DNA from 4 places in the Mesorhizobium sp. LNJC391B00 genome. Region 2 is predicted to be linked to each of the others. Evidence: predicted binding sites of a transcription regulator. Region 2 holds the regulator's gene; each other region holds the start of a gene.
What was found. Region 2 encodes LexA, which represses DNA repair genes until DNA is damaged. Its sites were predicted from a motif close to TGTTCNNNNTGTGTTCNG; they were not measured.

Region 1 (3,119 bases), on a different contig from region 2:
CGGATTGAATGCAGGCCGGTGTTCCCTCAATTTCAACGCCGCTGGTCTGGCCTCGCCTTGAGCGCGGCACTATAGTCTTGCCATGCGCTACCACCTGAACAGACTGACCATAGCCATTGCCATCACGGCGGCGACATCGAGCATGGCCTTTGCCGGGGGCAGCACCAGCACGTCGCGGAAAGGCGCCCTGCCCGGCGTGACCGGCGACTACCGCATCGCCAAGCCCGCGCCGCAGCCGGAGCCGGACGACGCGCTGTCTGCCGGCGAGAACGGCACGTTCAAGATCGGCGGCACCGATGTCAGGATTTCCGGCAGCATCACTGTCGATGTCGGCACGGGTGGGATCAAGCCGCCGCGCCGGTAGCCCCTTCTCCCAGCTACTATACGGGAGAGAAAGCCTGCGCCGACGACTTCCTCGCAAAAGAACAGCCCCGCCGTTGCTTCCGCTAACGGTCGGGGCTTTTTTTGGATTCCAAATCCAAACTGCCGGTAGTGTTATACCGACTTTGATTTCGGATGCTTCGCGGCGTTCAGCCGACGATCCGACTAGCCGTCTCTGATTTTTGTGGGATTCGGCAGGTCACGGTTTGTCGGGTGGTTTGTTGGATTGTCGCGATGCGTCCATTTGGACACATACACTTCAATGCCTCGAAACTACCTGGCACTTATGCCCGCCGCGGCTCCACTAGCAGGTGGAGCCTCAAGGGACTATCCGGTGGCGTCATGCTCCGCTCCTATGTCCGTTGCGACAGGTGTCAATCCGAAGCACAAATCGCAAAAACCTGCGGCGTCTCGCAGGCCGCTATGGGCGGCGAGGCCATCAAAGACGGCCGGCTCCGTTGACTCCGGCAGAGTGCGCCCCTGATTCGACGGCGTCAACCTTGAATAGCCGGTTACGGAAAATGTGATCGTCGGGAGCTTACGTTAGGGTCAGTTTCTGAAACACCCTTGTCAGTTTCTGCACAGCTTTGTCAGGAGCGTGTTCGGTCTTTGTTCTTTCCGCTTGCCCGTTCGCGCGAAAGACGGTTAAACGGCTTTGGTCGAGAAGTGTGGCGTCTCTCGACGTGGCGGCAAAAATACCTACATAGGGAATGGCCGGGAAAACCCGCCGATCCCACTGACACCAGACCTGAGGCGGCGACCGGCGATGGCCGACCATAAATACCTTTCCATTCGCGGGGCACGCGAACACAACCTAAAGAATGTCGATCTCGACCTGCCGCGTGACAGCCTGATCGTCATGACCGGCCTGTCGGGCTCCGGCAAATCGTCGCTTGCTTTCGACACCATCTATGCCGAGGGCCAGCGCCGTTACGTCGAGAGCCTGTCGGCTTATGCGCGCCAGTTCCTCGAAATGATGCAGAAGCCGGATGTCGACCAGATCGACGGCCTGTCGCCGGCCATCTCGATCGAGCAGAAGACCACGTCGAAGAACCCGCGTTCGACGGTCGGCACCGTCACCGAGATCTACGACTACATGCGCTTGCTGTTCGCGCGCGTCGGCATCCCCTATTCGCCGGCGACCGGCCTGCCGATCGAGAGCCAGACGGTTTCACAGATGGTCGACCGGGTGCTGGCGGTCGAGGAAGGCACGCGCCTTTTCCTGCTGGCGCCGATCGTGCGCGGCCGCAAGGGCGAATATCGCAAGGAACTGCTGGAGCTGCAGAAGAAGGGCTTTCAGCGCGTCAAGGTCGACGGCGTCTTCTATGAGATCGCCGATGTGCCGGCGTTGGACAAGAAGTACAAGCACGACATCGACGTCGTCGTCGACCGCATCGTCGTGCGCGGCGACCTGGCAACACGGCTTGCCGATTCCATCGAAACGGCGCTGAAGCTCGCCGAAGGGCTGGCGGTGGCCGAGTTCGCCGACCGGCCGCTCGACGCCAGCCAGACCGGCGAGGACTCGGTCAACAAATCGAAGAACGAGACGCATGAGCGCATCCTGTTCTCGGAAAAATTCGCCTGCCCGGTTTCCGGCTTCACCATTCCGGAGATCGAGCCCAGGCTGTTCTCGTTCAACAACCCGTTCGGCGCCTGCCCGACCTGCGACGGCCTCGGCAATCAGCGCGCCATCGACGCCAGCCTGATCGTGCCGGACGAAAACGTCTCGCTGCGCGACGGCGCCGTCAGCCCGTGGGCGAAATCGACCTCGCCCTATTATGCGCAGACGCTGGAAGCGCTGGGCAAGGCATACGGCTTCAAGCTCGGCGACAAGTTCAAAGACCTGACCGAAGAGGCTAAGGATGCCGTCCTGCGTGGCACCGGCGAGCGCGAGGTCACCTTCCAATATGATGACGGCCTGCGCTCCTACAAGACCACCAAGACGTTCGAGGGCGTCATTCCCAATCTCGAACGGCGGTGGAAGGAAACCGAATCCGCCTGGATGCGCGAGGAGATCGAGCGCTTCATGTCGGCGACGCCCTGCCCGGTCTGCAAGGGATACCGGCTGAAGCCGGAAGCGCTGGCGGTGAAGATCGCCGGCAAGCATATCGGCCAAGTCACAGAGCTGTCGATCCGCAAGGCCGACCAGTGGTTCACCGAACTGCCGCCACATCTCAACGACCAGCAGAACGAGATCGCGGTGCGCGTTCTCAAGGAAATCCGTGACCGCCTGCGCTTCCTCAACGATGTCGGCCTCGACTATCTGACGCTGTCGCGCAATTCCGGCACGCTGTCGGGCGGCGAGAGCCAGCGCATAAGGCTGGCGTCGCAGATCGGCTCCGGCCTCACCGGCGTGCTCTATGTGCTGGACGAGCCGTCGATCGGCCTGCACCAGCGCGACAATGCCCGCCTGCTCGACACGCTCAAGCATCTGCGCGACATCGGCAACACGGTGATCGTCGTCGAGCATGACGAGGACGCCATCCTGCATGCCGATTATGTCGTCGACATGGGTCCGGCCGCCGGCATTCATGGCGGCGAGATCATCGCCCAGGGCACGCCGCAGCAGGTGATGGCCAATCCCAACTCGATCACCGGTAAATATCTGTCGGGCGCGCTCGAAGTCGCCACGCCCGGTGTCAGGCGCGAGGCCAAGAAAAACCGCCGGCTGAAGATCGTCGGCGCGCGCGGCAACAATCTCAAGAACGTCACTGCCGAAATCCCGCTCGGCACTTTTA
Region 2 (3,119 bases):
CGTGCGCCCATTCCTGCGTGGCGGCCTGCTGCAGTTCGCTGAAGACGACCGCTGACGCGGCGCCCAGGGAATTGCCGTCGAGATAAATCACGCCTTGCGGCAAGACAAAGCGTTCGCGCATGGAGCGCAGCGGATCGGCGGCATCCATTGCTTCGATTGTAGCGAGATCGGGTGTCGTGCTCATGATCCGGCGCCCCTCCATGGACAAACGCGCGCGGCGGAGCCTGCCGCCCAAACATGCCGGCGATCTTGAGTGGTCGCCCTTGAACTGTCAAACATTATATATAATTCACCCATTGAAAGGCTTTGATATATAATGATCCGCCGAGCGTTTATGTCTGATGGATCACGATGCTGGATGACGAGCAGACCTCGAAGACGGAAGCGGCCTATCGCCTGCTCAGGCGCGATATTCTTGCGACCCGGCTGGCGCCTGCCGCGCCGTTGAAGCTGAGCACGCTGCGCAACACCTACGGCATCGGCTGGACGCCGTTGCGCGAGGCGCTGTCGCGGCTGGAGGCGGAACGGCTTGTGACCGCCATCAGCAACCGCGGGTTTGCGGTCGCTCCCGTCTCTCGGGCGGAGCTCGAGGATTTGGCGCGTGCGCGGCTGGTGGTCGAACTGCCCCTGCTGGTGGAATCGATCGAGGAGGGCGACCGTGAGTGGGAAGACGCGGTCGTTGCCGCCCACTATCGTCTCTCACGGTGCGGGTCTGTTCTCGACGATCCATCGGATGATGCGGTCGACGCGTGGTACGAAAAACACGATGCCTTCCATGCGGCGCTGCTCAGTGCCGCGACATCCAGCTGGCTGCTGCGCTTCAATGCGACGATTTCCGACCAATTGCATCGCCATCACCGCTTTCTGGGTCTGGCCCCGACGCTGCGCGCCGCCGCCGGCCGCACGGATGGCCACCGGAAGGCCGTGGCGGCCCTGCGCGACGCCGTGGCGATCGAACACCATACCGCCCTGATGGAAGCGGCCCTCGATCGCGACGTCGAACGTGCGAAAACTCTGATGACCGCTCACATCGGCTACACGCTGCAGGTCTATGCCCAGAGTGAACCCGGCGCGGATGCTGCGCAGCCCCGTCCGAAAAGGAAGCGGCGATCGTAGCCGACGACGCAGGGCACTTTGTCTTCGTTTCACCCCGTTGCCGGCCAACGACTACGAGCGCCGCTCGGCGGTGCCGAACGTCACGCTGAACAAAACGTCAACACATTCATTAAACTTTAAAAGGTTGCGGAACACAACTGGAACAGATAGTGTTTGTTCTGGGTTTGTTTTTTCTGATTCTGGTTTCAGAACCCCTGGGGGCCGCGATGCTGACGCGCAAACAACATGAGCTTCTGATGTTCATCCATGAACGCCTGAAGGAGAGCGGAATCCCGCCGTCCTTCGATGAGATGAAGGAAGCGCTTGACCTCGCCTCCAAGTCCGGCATCCACCGCCTGATCACGGCGCTTGAGGAGCGCGGTTTCATTCGCCGGCTGCCGAACCGGGCGCGCGCGCTGGAAGTGCTGCGGCTGCCCGACTCGATCGCACCAGGCCTCAATGCGGCGAGGAAGTTTTCGCCGAGCGTCATTCAGGGCAGTCTTGGTCAAACCGGCCAAGGGCAAGGCGGCCAAGGACAAGGCGCGATGGGCCAAGGCGGTATCGGCCGCCAGATCAAGCCGGGCTCGCCGTCGCGTTCGATGTCGGCCGGCAATGACGACGCCGTTTCGGCGGTGTCGATCCCGGTGATGGGACGCATTGCTGCCGGTGTGCCGATCGACGCCATCCAGCATCAGACCCATTCGATCTCGGTGCCGCCCGACATGATCATGGGCGGTGAACACTACGCGCTCGAGGTCAAGGGCGATTCGATGATCGAGGCCGGCATTTTCGATGGCGACACGGTCATCATCCGCAATGCCGACACAGCCAGCCCCGGCGAGATCGTGGTGGCGTTGGTCGACGATGAGGAAGCGACCCTGAAACGCTTCCGCCGCAAGGGCGCCTCGATCGCCCTGGAAGCCGCCAACCCGGCCTACGAGACCCGCATTTTTGGACCGGACAGGGTGAAGGTGCAGGGCAAGCTTGTCGGATTGATCCGGCGCTACTGAGCCGGCTTGGGTTTGTACTTTTCACGCTGGTTGTAAGGCGGCAGGCCGCGCGCTTCGCGGGAGAAGCGGCGTTGCTCGTGCCAGGGGCGATACGGCTTGTCGACGGCGAAGCGGATGGTTGGCGCTGCAGCTGCCGATTGCGGATCGAAGAAGACGGCGGCGCTGCCGTCGCGGGCCAGCTGTTTCTTCGTCACGACCAGCACCAGCGGGTCGCGGCACGGATTGTAGGCGGTGGCGTCATCGATGACGATCAGGCTCGCGAAGGCACAGGCCGGCCGCGCCGTCTTGCGGTCTTTGGCAAGGGCTACAATGGCTCCGGAAGGGTGTCGGGCGATACAGAGATCGCCCATGCAATAGAAGGGCGACCCGGGCGGCAGATCGAGCGGATCGAGATCGAACCGCGTATCTGTTGCCTCGAAAATCTCGGGCGGGATAATGGTTTCGGCCCGCAGCGCCCGTTTCCAATTGTCCGTGGTGAATTCGTTGGAGCGTTCGCGGTTGAGGGCGAGTTCGCCGCCACCTATCGGCATGGCCACCAGATGTGCGTCCTCGGATATGAGCACGTCGGGCGTAAGCACCTGCGGCACCGTCAACAGGCCGGCCAGCGCGAAAGGCACGGCCGCCAGCCTGAGCCAGGTGGTGGCCATGGTGGCGATGACGAGGGCGACCGCCACCAACAGCACCGAGCGGATGGAGATCAGCCCGACGGCGTCGACCGGCGAGCGCTCGGAAATCCAGGCCGATATAGCGATCATCGCCATCAGACCCTTGCCCATCACATAGAGGAACGGCCCGTCGGCGCCGAACGGCATCGCCAGTGCGCTGAGCACGGCAAAGGGCATGACGATCAACGAAACAATCGGCATCACGGCCAGATTGGCGATCAGGCTGAGCGGCGACACACGCTGAAAATGCCAGATGGCGAACAGCAAGGTTGCACTGCCGGCGATGATCGAGGTCATGGCGAGGCCGCCCATGGCCAGCGCGAATTTTCGCGACAGGAAGCCGACGAAG
Region 3 (3,119 bases), on a different contig from region 2:
ATGGCATTCTATGAAGTCAGGATGCCATGCATCGTCACCGTCAAGAAAGGAGATCAGGGGTCCGGCTGTCGCGTCAAGCCCGGTCATCATTGTTGCCAACTGCCCGCCATTTTGCAGTCGGGGCAGAAGGCGGAAACGACTGTCGCCAAGCTGAGACAGACACTCTTCAATCCTTCGGCGGGAAGCGTCGGTCGAAAAATCATCGACCACCACGCACTCGAACGCAGTGTATGTCTGCGCCGCTACGGATCGGATCGCAGTGTCGATGAATGCCTCTTGATTGAAACAGCCTACGCAAACGGATACGGTTGGTAGCGCGATGTGAGAACCAGCTCCGCTTGGGACGATGTTTTCTTTCAAGAGGCGCTTCTCCGTACACCAGATTTGATCGCCTGAGATATTCCGTCGATCAAATGGCGGTGTTTCTTTGCCAAATTTCTCTCTGTCGAAGCGAGTTTTGCCCCGCACTCAAGATCGCAATTGCCGCATGTTGACCCTACAGCACGGGTATCGCCCTCCTACCAAATTCGAGATTGTCAGAGCCATGCTGCGTCATGGCCACAAGCTCAGAAAAGGGCACCCTTCCGCGAAGTCGCAACCTGCTCTTCAGGCAAGTTTGCTGTCGGACGATCCGTTCATATCCTATTCGGGAATGTCCGGTACGCCGCTCGGATTAGCAAGTCATATGCCTTTCCGTCCACGCAGCCACCGCGCCTGGTTTCTCATCTCGCCAACCTGGTCCGTCGAAAACAGTGCTAGCGTCAAAACCATCCGGACCTATGCCGTTCTGAATAGACTCAAGAACCCCCGTCACTCGCTAATCTTCCTATCCAACACTCAGGCAGAGGCTGATCTGTTGAACCAGTCCGGCGAGGCCGCCGTCCTGCACAACAAGACGTCAACAACCTCCGAACACATATTCAGGCCTCTCGATGACGTCCCTGTAGAATTTGATGCAATCTACAATGCGCAGCTGGCTCCGTGGAAGCGCCATGACTTGTCGCTTGGCATCCAGCGTTGCGCATTTGTCTTCTATCGAGATTCAAGCGGATCCTCCACGACGGAGTCGGAAAGAGCGCGAATAAATCGGCATAGGGAGCTCGCGCCGCATCACGTCTTTATCAACGAGTTTGACGGCACCGGCAAGCCGGTCCGATTGGCACCGGCTCAGGTGAACACGCATCTAAATCGTGCAGCCGTGGGAATCTGTCTCTCTCACCTGGAAGGACCAATGTTCGCCAGCACGGAATATCTTCTCGCGGGCCTTCCAGTGGTCACGACGCCGAACCATGGCGGCCGAGACCTTTATCTGGATGACGACTATTCGCTCACAGTTCCACCCGATCCTCGATCCATCGCGGAGGCTGTCTTAGCGCTGAAGGAGCGACGAATTCCCCGGGATTACATTCGTTCCCAAACTTTGAAACGAATCGAACGAGACCGCGGGCGGTTCATAGACCTTGTAAACGAGATTTTTCTGGAGAGCGGCTCTTCGCGCCGGATCGCCCTGCCTTGGCCTTTCAGATATCCTGTCATGGAGTGGCTTCCACCCCAAATCGCAATCGATCGATCCCTTTCAGGTGCGGTCGATGCCTTCGTCACCGCTTAGACGGCAACAGCCTCGGATTGCCGGAGGAACTCTGTCGCCCTTGTTAAACGCGGTCGAGGAGGCGGAGCAGCCGTTCCATTTTGCTTGACCATCTTCCTTTTTTGCAACCGGCACAGCGCGCTGCAGCCACCACGAATGCATGTTCCTGTAATGTTCTTGCCTTGGCCTGAAATCTATGGTTGTCTTGTCCTGACGTCGCTCGCGGTCTGAACCACAAGGCCGAGGCGAGCCGATATCCGGGGGCAGAGCAAGATGGTGGCGCGGGTTCGCACGGTTGCTTTCCAGGGCATCGAGGCCGTACCGGTCGATGTCCAGGTGATGATCGCGCCGGGCAAGGTCGGCATGCAGATCGTCGGGCTGGCCGACAAGGCGGTGGCCGAAAGCCGCGAGCGCGTGCAGGCGGCACTGCATGCGTCGGGGCTGTCGATGCCGTCGAAGAAGGTGACGGTCAACCTGGCGCCTGCCGATCTTCCCAAGGAAGGGAGCCATTACGACCTGCCGATCGCGCTCGGCCTGATGGCTGCACTCGGCGCCATTCCGGGCGACATGCTGGCCTCCTATGTCGTGCTCGGAGAATTGTCGCTCGACGGCACCATTGCCACGGTGGCCGGCGCGCTGCCGGCGGCGATCGGCGCCAATGCCGAGGGAAAGGGCCTGATCTGCCCGTTCGGCTGCGGGCCGGAAGCGGCCTGGGCGGGCAAGGATTTCGACATATTGGCGCCGCGCAGCCTGATTGCCATCGCCAATCATTTTCGCGGCACGCAGGTGCTGTCGCGGCCCGAGCCCGGCATCCATGTCTCGGCCCGCGACCTGCCCGACCTTTCAGACATCAAGGGCCAGGAAAGCGCCAAGCGGGCGCTGGAAGTGGCGGCGGCCGGCGGCCACAATCTGTTGATGGTCGGGCCTCCCGGCTCGGGAAAATCGATGCTGGCGCAGAGGCTGCCTTCAATTCTGCCGCCACTGGCACCGAAGGAACTTCTTGAAGTCTCGATGATCGCCTCGGTGGCCGGCGAGCTCGGCGAAGGCAAGCTCACCGACCGGCGGCCGTTCCGCGCCCCGCACCATTCGGCCTCGATGGCGGCAATGGTCGGCGGCGGCATCAGGGCGCGGCCGGGCGAAGTATCGCTTGCCCATAACGGCGTCCTGTTCCTCGACGAGTTTCCCGAATTCACGCCGCAGACCTTGGATGCACTGCGCCAGCCGCTGGAGACCGGCGACTGCATGATCGCGCGCGCCAACCACCGCGTCACCTATCCGGCGCGCATCCAGCTGGTGGCGGCGATGAACCCGTGCCGTTGCGGCATGGCCGGCGAGCCCGGCTATCGCTGCCTGCGCGGCGAGCGCTGCCGCACCGACTACCAGGCGCGCATTTCCGGCCCGCTGCTCGACCGCATCGATCTCAGGATCGAGGTGCCTGCGGTCTCGGCCGCCGACCTGATCCGGCCGGATCGGGCGGAGAAAAGTGCCGCCGTTGCGCAGCGCGTCGCGCGCGCCCGCACCATCCAGCGCG
Region 4 (3,119 bases), on a different contig from region 2:
CCGCCGTTCTGGACGAACAGCCTGGAAAACAGGATGTGGCCGACCACCTGGCCGTCTTCTTCCGCCACCAGTTCGACAACGGCGTCGCCGCCGGTGACCAGAGCGTCGACCAGCCCGGCCTCCGCCTGCTGGCCGAATGCGTGTTCCTCGACCAGGCGTATGGCCTCGCGGTCCCGCGGCGTCGCGCCGCGTATCGACATCATGCTCATGAGAACTTCATTCCTTTTTCGATCTTGGCCCCGCGCAGAAACTCCTTCGCGGCAGCAGGCTTTCCGCCCGCCCGTTGAACTTCGACCAGCCTGACCGCGCCCGACCCGCAGGCGACCGTCAGCCGGTCATCGAGAATTCCTCCCGACTCGCCCATGCTTTCAGAAAGCGTACCTTCAGAAAGCGTCGAGCGAAGCAGTTTCAGCCGTTCCGTGCGGCCGCCGATGTCGGCCTCGCACCAGGCGCCGGGGAATGGCGACAGCCCGCGAATGTGATTGTGGACCTCCGCAGCCGGGCGCGTCCAGTCCACACGTGTCTCCGACTTATCGATTTTCCTGGCGTAGGTCACCCCGTCAGCCGCCTGCAAAGTCGATGCCAGGGTATTTGTCTCCAATCGGGACAGCGCTTCCACCATCAGCGTGGCAGCAATATTCATCAAGCGGTCGTGCAGATCGCCGGCCGTCATATCGGGCTCTATGGCGCATTTTTCAACCAGTGCCACCGGACCGGTGTCCAGGCCCTCTTCCATGCGCATCACCATCATGCCGGTCTCGACGTCGCCGGCCATAATGGCGCGCTGGATGGGAGCTGCACCACGCCAACGCGGCAAAAGCGAGGCGTGGCCGTTGAGGCAGCCGAGGCGCGGAGCCTCCAGAATAGCCTTCGGCAACAGCAAACCATACGCGACGACGACCGCGACATCGGCACGCAACGCATGGAAAGCAGCTTGCTCGGCCTCGCCTTTCAGCGACAGCGGCGTGCGCACTTCGATTCCCAGCCGCTCAGCCTCGCGCTGCACCGGCGACGGTGTCAGCTCCAGCCCGCGGCGGCCCGCGGCGCGCGGCGGCTGGGTGTAGACGGCTGCTATCTCGTGCCCGGCCTCGGCAATCGCGCGCAGCACCGGCACCGAAAACTCCGGCGTGCCCATGAAGATGACGCGAAGCGGCATCTTCCCTATCCCACCAGCTTGCCCGGCGCCTTGTCCTTGGCGAGCTTCTTGAACTTCTTGACCACCATGTCGCGCTTCAGCTTCGAGATGTGGTCGATGAACAGCACACCGTTGAGATGGTCGATCTCGTGCTGCAGGCAGGTCGCCATCAGGCCTTCGGCCTCGATCTCCTGCAGCTTGCCGTCGCGGTCGAGATATTTCACGCGCACCGAGGCGGGACGCTCGACCTCGGCGTAATAGTCCGGGATCGACAGGCAGCCTTCCTCGTAGACCGAGCGAGCGTCGGCGCTTTCGAGGATTTCGGGATTGATGAAGACATGCGGCGCCGGCGGCTCGTCTTCCTTGGCGAGGTCGATGACCAGCATGCGCAGCGGCTCGCCGATCTGGATTGCGGCCAAGCCGATGCCCGGCGCATCATACATCGTCGCCAGCATGTCGTCGGCCAGTTTGCGCAAAGGCGCGTCGACGCGTTCGACCGGTTTGGAAACCTGGCGCAGGATAGGATCGGGAAGGATGATGAGCGGCTTGATCGACATGGCGCCTCACCTAAAACGTCGCAGGAGAAGCGTCAACCGGTGCGAATCGGTCTCGTTCACGTTTTGATCTGTGCCAGGTCTGCGAATCGGCTATGCTGGCGGGATGAACGACCTGAGCACCATCCTTTACGAACCCGTTGCCCGGCTTGGCGCCACGACGATCACGCTCGGCCATGCACTGGCCCTCGGCGCGCTGGTGTTTCTCGGCCTGTTCCTGGCGCTTCTCGTGGCGCTGTGGCGATCGGCCAAGGCGCGCACCATCGCCGCGGCGGAAGCCGCCGACCACGCCCGCGACGCCGAGGCGCGGATGGCCGGCATTTTGCAAAGCCAGGCCGAGATGCAGGGCCGCATGGGCGCCATCGCCGACGTGTTCGGCGCAAGGCAGGCCGAACTCAACCAGTCGATCGGCCAGCGCCTCGACGCCATGACCGGCAGGCTCGGTCAAACCATGACCGAACAGACCAAATCGACGCATGAGAGCCTCGCCAAACTGCAGGAACGGCTGGCGGTCATCGACACCGCGCAAGGCAACATTCAGTCGCTAGCCGGCCAGGTCGTGCAATTGCAGGCGATCCTGTCCAACAAGCAGACGCGCGGCGCCTTCGGCCAGTCGCGCATGGAGGCGATCGTCGCCGACGGCCTTCCGATGGGCGCCTACGAGTTCCAGGCAACGCTGTCAAACGGCAGCCGTCCCGACTGCCTGGTCAGGATGCCGAACGGTGCGCCGCAGCTTGCCATCGACGCCAAGTTTCCGCTGGAAGCCTGGAACGCCATCCGCGCCGCCGATGGCGCCGAACAACAGAAGATCGCGGCCCAGGCTTTCCGCCGCGACATCGAAATTCACGTCCGCGATATCTCGGAAAAATACCTGATCCAGGGCGAGACGCAGGACACCGCCTTCATGTTCGTGCCGTCCGAATCGGTGTTCGCCGAAATCCACGAGAATTTCGACGCCGTGGTCCAGAAGGCGCACCGGGCGCGTGTCATCATCGTCTCGCCGTCGCTTTTGATGCTGTCGATCCAGGTCATCCAGGCCATCCTCAAGGACGCCCGCATGCGCGAACAGGCGCATCTGATCCAGGGCGAGGTGATCCGGCTGATGGAGGACGTCGCGCGCGTCGACGAACGCGTGCGCCGGTTGCAGACGCATTTTGGCCAGTCGGCCAAGGATATCGACGAGATACTGGTCTCGACGTCGAAGGTGACCAAGCGCGGCCAAAAGATCGAAGCGCTGGAGTTTGGCGAAAGCGAAGCCGAAGTGCGCGGTGGCGGACCCGCCAAGGCCGAAGCCGGGGTGCGGGTGGCGGATTCCAAGACGGGGCAGCTCAGGCTACGTGTCGTCGAAGGCGACGATTAAAGTCTTTGTTTTGATGCATGTCGTTGTCCCAGAACCGCGGCACACTTCTGGGCGCCATGCATTAGACCGT

Region 1: uvrA (excinuclease ABC subunit UvrA) is a predicted target of LexA. The motif match lies at 981-998, and genes of this name have one in related genera.
Region 3: X750_RS142505 (YifB family Mg chelatase-like AAA ATPase) is a predicted target of LexA. The motif match lies at 1,750-1,767, and genes of this name have one in related genera.
Region 4: X750_RS142355 (DNA recombination protein RmuC) is a predicted target of LexA. The motif match lies at 1,746-1,763, and genes of this name have one in related genera.

The regions. Positions count from the first base shown of each region.
Region 1 is NZ_AYWI01000017.1:52,369-55,487, forward strand. Features, by position in the region: gene X750_RS137365 (hypothetical protein) at 143-364, shown strand; gene uvrA (excinuclease ABC subunit UvrA) at 1,148-3,119, shown strand, end outside.
Region 2 is NZ_AYWI01000012.1:66,739-69,857, reverse strand. Features, by position in the region: gene kynU (kynureninase) at 1-184, opposite strand, end outside; gene X750_RS140495 (GntR family transcriptional regulator) at 352-1,116, shown strand; gene lexA (transcriptional repressor LexA) at 1,323-2,105, shown strand; gene X750_RS140505 (ComEC/Rec2 family competence protein) at 2,099-3,119, opposite strand, start outside.
Region 3 is NZ_AYWI01000010.1:47,702-50,820, reverse strand. Features, by position in the region: gene X750_RS1000000163835 (glycosyltransferase) at 1-360, opposite strand, end outside; gene X750_RS0133460 (glycosyltransferase) at 545-1,609, shown strand; gene X750_RS142505 (YifB family Mg chelatase-like AAA ATPase) at 1,862-3,119, shown strand, end outside.
Region 4 is NZ_AYWI01000010.1:79,747-82,865, reverse strand. Features, by position in the region: gene X750_RS142340 (N-acetyltransferase) at 1-209, opposite strand, end outside; gene fmt (methionyl-tRNA formyltransferase) at 206-1,156, opposite strand; gene def (peptide deformylase) at 1,162-1,692, opposite strand; gene X750_RS142355 (DNA recombination protein RmuC) at 1,796-3,049, shown strand; gene X750_RS142360 (class I SAM-dependent methyltransferase) at 3,111-3,119, opposite strand, start outside.